Regions from separate parts of the Rhizobium sp. WSM1328 genome, predicted to be linked through region 1. Evidence: riboswitches for the same ligand, from Rfam matches in the RefSeq annotation. Region 1 holds a riboswitch; the other holds the start of a gene.
The links. Region 1 has a riboswitch for S-adenosylmethionine ahead of metA (homoserine O-acetyltransferase MetA). Riboswitches for the same ligand answer to the same signal wherever they lie in the genome.

Region 1 (2,394 bases):
CGGTTCTGCGGCGCAAGCGCCGGATCGTTATGCGGGAAGTAATTGTGCGGCATCTTGATCGGCACCCCGGCATTGACGTCGCGGAAATACTCGTCGGAAAGCGAGGTGGAATCATATTCGACATGGTTGAACATGTAGAGCCGCCGGCCTCTCTTCTCGTGCACGAGGCAGACGCCCATTTCGCTGGACTCCATCAGGATCTCCAGGCTTTCGGATTTCTCGATATCGGCGCGGCGCACTTCGGTCCAGCGCGACACCGGCACTTCGAAATTGTCGGAAAAGCCGTTGAGATAGATCGAGGAAGGTTTCAGGTTCCGGTGGCGGTAGACGCCGAAGGCCTTCTCTTTCAGCTCGTATTTCGGAACGCCGTGAAAATGATAGACCGCCGCCATCGCGCCCCAGCAGACGTTCATCGTCGAATGGACATTCGTTTCCGTCCAGTCGAGAATCTCCTGCATCTCCGGCCAATAGGTGACGTCCTCATAGGGCAAAAGCTCGATCGGCGCCCCGGTGATGATGAAGCCGTCGAACTTGCGGTGCTTTACCTCCTCCCAGGTCTGGTAGAAGGCTAGAAGATGATCCTCGGACGTATTCTTCGCCTTGTGGCCGCCGATGCGAATGAGCGACAGCTCCACCTGCAGCGGCGAGGCGCCGACGAGGCGGGCCATCTGCAGTTCGGTCTTGATCTTGTTCGGCATGAGATTGAGCAGCCCGATCTGCAACGGTCGGATATCCTGACGGATCGCCAACGTCTCGGTCATCACCCGCACACCCTCCTGAACCAGGGTTTCGAAGGCGGGCAGCGTATCGGGGATCTTGATGGGCATTGCGGTCACTCGATCAAAAACAAAAAACCGGCGGCGACAAAAATCGCTACCGGTCCGCACGCGGCCCTTTAGCGACTTTTTTAACGTGGCTGCAAGCCGGCCGGCCAAATCACCACGGAGGCCTTAATTAGACCCAGTCGGATTGCGAATCAACTGGCGAATACATGCAGGAGAGACTCATGCAAGCATCATCACACTTTAATGACTGATAGAATCTGTTGATAGACCGGTAACGCCACCATGTTATTTATAAGGGTATGGGCGATTTGGAAAAGCGTAATGGCAGATAAAATCGAGGGGAGGCCGGGCATCCGGAGGCAGGATAGGGTAGGGTATGATTTAAGCCTGACATATCGCCTCGGCGTCATGTTCTCAGCATTCTGGAATTCGGAAGTGCGTGGCAAGGTGCTGTTTCTGGCGACCGTGCTGATCCTCGTTATCCTGGCGACGTCCTACGGCCAGGTCATTTTGAACGAGTGGAATGCGCCCTTCTACGACTCGCTGGAGCGCCGCGACCTCGGCGAATTCTTCCACCAACTCGAAATCTTCGCGATGATCGCCGGCACGCTGCTGCTGCTCAACGTGCTGCAGGCCTGGCTGAATCAGATGACGGCGCTCTATATGCGCGAAGGCTTGTCGCGCGATCTGGTTGACCAGTGGCTGAAGCGCAAGCGGGCGCTGCGGCTTGCCTCCAGCGGCCTGATCGGCGTCAATCCGGACCAGCGCCTGCACGAGGATTCCCGCAACCTCGCCGAAAGCACGACGGGATTGGTTCTCGGCCTGCTGCAGTCGACCATTCTTCTGGTGAGCTTCATCGGCGTGCTCTGGGAACTTTCCAGCGGCTTCATCTTCCGCATCAGCGGCCATAGCTTCTCCATTCCAGGCTACATGGTCTGGGCGGCGATTTTCTATGCCGCTTCCGCCTCGGTGCTGAGCCAGGTCGTCGGTCGCAAGCTGGTGAAGCTCAATGCCGACCGTTTTTCGAAAGAGGCCGAGCTTCGCTTCACGCTGATGCATGCCAATGAGAACATGCCGGCAATTACTGTTGCCCGCGGCGAGGAGAACGAACGCCGGCGCATCAACACCGACATCAGCTCGGTCCTGACAGTCGTCAAGCGGCTTGCCATGGCCAATACCAATCTCACCTGGGTTTCGGCCGGCTATGGCTGGCTGGTGATCGTCATCCCGATCATCGTTGCCGCCCCCGCCTATTTCTCCGGCGGCCTCACCCTCGGCCAGCTGATGATGTCGGTCGGCGCCTTCAACCAGGTCAACACGGCGCTGCGCTGGTATGTCTCCAATTTCGGCCCGATCGCCGAATGGCGCGCCACGCTGATGCGCGTCACCGATTTCCGCCAGGCGCTGGTCGAGATGGAAGAGGACTTCGACCTCAAGGACAGCATCGCCTATGAAAACGCCGCGCCCGGCACGCTGACGCTGAAGGACGTGGTGATCGTCGCCAAGATCGGTGAAGACATCGAGGAATGCGGCGGTTTCCGTCTGCGTGAAACCGATGTCGTGATCAAGGCCGGCGAAAAAATCATGATCAACGGCGATCACAGCGTCA
Region 2 (2,394 bases), 740 kb from region 1:
CGGATGGGTGATCAGGCTCTTGCTGTCGCCGAGATTGTTGGAGATCTTGACGATATCGAGCGCGTTCTGCAGCGCAAAGGCCGCATCCTTGCCGCCCTTCAGCTCGAAGGCGACCAGCGTCGAGCCGCCGGTCATCTGCTTGGCGATGATATCGGCCTGCGGATGGTCCTTGCGGCCGGGATAGATCACCTTGGCGACCTTGCCCTGCTCGGCCAGGAAATCGGCGATCTTTGCCGCATTCTCGGTCTGCTGGCGCACGCGCAGCGGCAGCGTCTCGATGCCTTTCAACAGTGTCCAGGCATTGAACGGCGACATGGCCGGCCCAGTATGGCGGAAGTAGTCGTGCAGGTTCTCGTCGATCCATTCCTTGTCGGAAAGAACGACACCGCCGAGGCAGCGGCCCTGGCCGTCAATATGCTTGGTGGCGGAATAAACGACGATATGGGCGCCGAGCTCCAGGGGCTTCTGGAAAAGTGGCGTGGCAAAGACATTGTCGACGACGACCTTGGCGCCGACCTGGTTGGCGAGCTTGGCGACGCCAGCGATATCGATCACTTCGAGCGTCGGGTTGGTCGGGCTTTCCAGGAAGAACACCTTGGTCTTCGGCGTGATCGCCTTTTCCCAGTTCGCCAGATCCCGGCCGTCGATCAGCGTGCAGTCGATGCCGTATTTCGGCGCCAGCGTCTCGACGACCCAGCGGCAGGAACCGAACAGGGCGCGCGCGGCGACGATATGATCGCCTGATTTCAGCTGGCAGAGGATCGCCGCGGTGACGGCGGCCATGCCGGAAGCGGTGGCGCGGGCGTCTTCGGCGCCTTCGAGCATGCACATGCGCTTTTCGAACATGTCGTTGGTGGGGCTGCCGTAGCGGGCGTAGATGAAGCCCTCCGTCTCGCCCTTGAAGCGGGCTTCGGCCGCCTCGGACGTTTCGTAGACGAAGCCTTGGGTGAGATAGATTGCCTCGGACGTCTCGCCATATTGCGAACGCAGCGTGCCACCGTGGACGAGTTGGGTTGCCGGGCGCCAGGTCTTGCTCATGCCATCACCTTCACATAACAAAAAAACCGGTCGCAAAAGCAGACCGGTTTCAACCCGGTCTTTTTAGCCACTTGTTTAACGTGGCTGCAAGCCGACCGGCCAAATCACCACGGGATAATTCTGCAATACTGCTGTTAGCTGCTTGCGTCAATTCCCCGAGTTTGGTTTTGTCGGCGGCAAATGATGGATGAGGCATGATGGCTCGCGAAACGGGAATTCTGGCGGATCGCGCGATCTCCGCGCTGTTCGAAACGGGGCGTCTGATCTCCGAGCGGGAGCTGGACCGCGACCAGATCCAGCCGGCAAGCCTCGACCTGCGCTTGGGCGGCAAGGCTTTTCGGGTGCGTGCCAGCTTCATGCCAGGCCCCTCGCATCTGGTGTCCGACAAGCTTGACCGGCTGAGCCTGCACGTGATCGACCTCTCCGAAGGCGCGGTGCTCGAAACGGGCTGCGTCTATATCGTGCCGCTGATGGAGAGCCTGGCGCTGCCGGCCGAGATGTCGGCCTCGGCCAATCCGAAGAGCTCGACCGGGCGCCTCGATATCTTCACCCGCGTCATTACCGACTACGCCCAGGAATTCGACAAGATCCCATCAGGCTATTCCGGCCCGCTCTATCTCGAAATCAGCCCGCGCACCTTCCCGATCGTTGTGCGCCGCGGCTCGCGGCTGTCGCAGATCCGGTTCCGCGTCGGCCAGGCGCTGCTCGGCGAGCCGGAACTGTTGAAGCTGCATGAGAGCGAGACGCTGGTCGCCAGCAAGCTGCCGAACGTTTCCGGCGGCGGCATCGCCCTGTCGATCGACCTCGCCGGAGACAAGGACGGCCTGATCGGTTATCGCGGCAAACATCACACCGCCGTCGTCGACGTCGACAAGAAGGCCGAGCACGACCTCTTCGATTTCTGGGAGCCGCTCCACAGCCGCGGCCGCAACGAGCTGATCCTCGATCCCGATGAATTCTATATCCTCGTCTCGCGCGAGGCGGTGCACGTGCCGCCGGATTACGCAGCCGAAATGACCCCCTTCGATCCGCTGGTCGGCGAATTCCGCGTCCATTATGCCGGCTTCTTCGATCCGGGCTTCGGCCATGCGCCTGCCGGCGGGCGCGGCAGCCGCGCGGTGCTCGAAGTGCGCAGCCACGAGGTGCCCTTCATCCTCGAAGACGGCCAGATCGTCGGCCGCCTCGTCTACGAACACATGCAGGAAAAGCCCGCCAGCCTCTACGGCTCCGGCCTAGGCTCCAATTACCAGGCCCAGGGCCTGAAGCTCTCGAAGCACTTCCGCATCTGAGGCTTCCCGGCGGCCGCGACTTGACAGCGGCCCCTATCTGTTGGAAATCTCGCTTCATCGCGGGTGT

Region 2: another riboswitch for S-adenosylmethionine. It lies ahead of AC2444_RS00960 (O-succinylhomoserine sulfhydrylase); the one in region 1 lies ahead of metA (homoserine O-acetyltransferase MetA).

What each region holds. Positions count from the first base shown of each region.
Region 1 covers NZ_CM172788.1:4,204,516-4,206,909, forward strand. Annotated here, with positions in the region: gene metA (homoserine O-acetyltransferase MetA) at 1-827, opposite strand, end outside; SAM riboswitch at 876-953, opposite strand; gene AC2444_RS20910 (ABC transporter ATP-binding protein/permease) at 1,068-2,394, shown strand, end outside.
Region 2 covers NZ_CM172788.1:189,138-191,531, forward strand. Annotated here, with positions in the region: gene AC2444_RS00960 (O-succinylhomoserine sulfhydrylase) at 1-1,038, opposite strand, end outside; SAM riboswitch at 1,081-1,159, opposite strand; gene AC2444_RS00965 (2'-deoxycytidine 5'-triphosphate deaminase) at 1,233-2,327, shown strand; tRNA gene AC2444_RS00970 (tRNA-Gly) at 2,387-2,394, shown strand, end outside.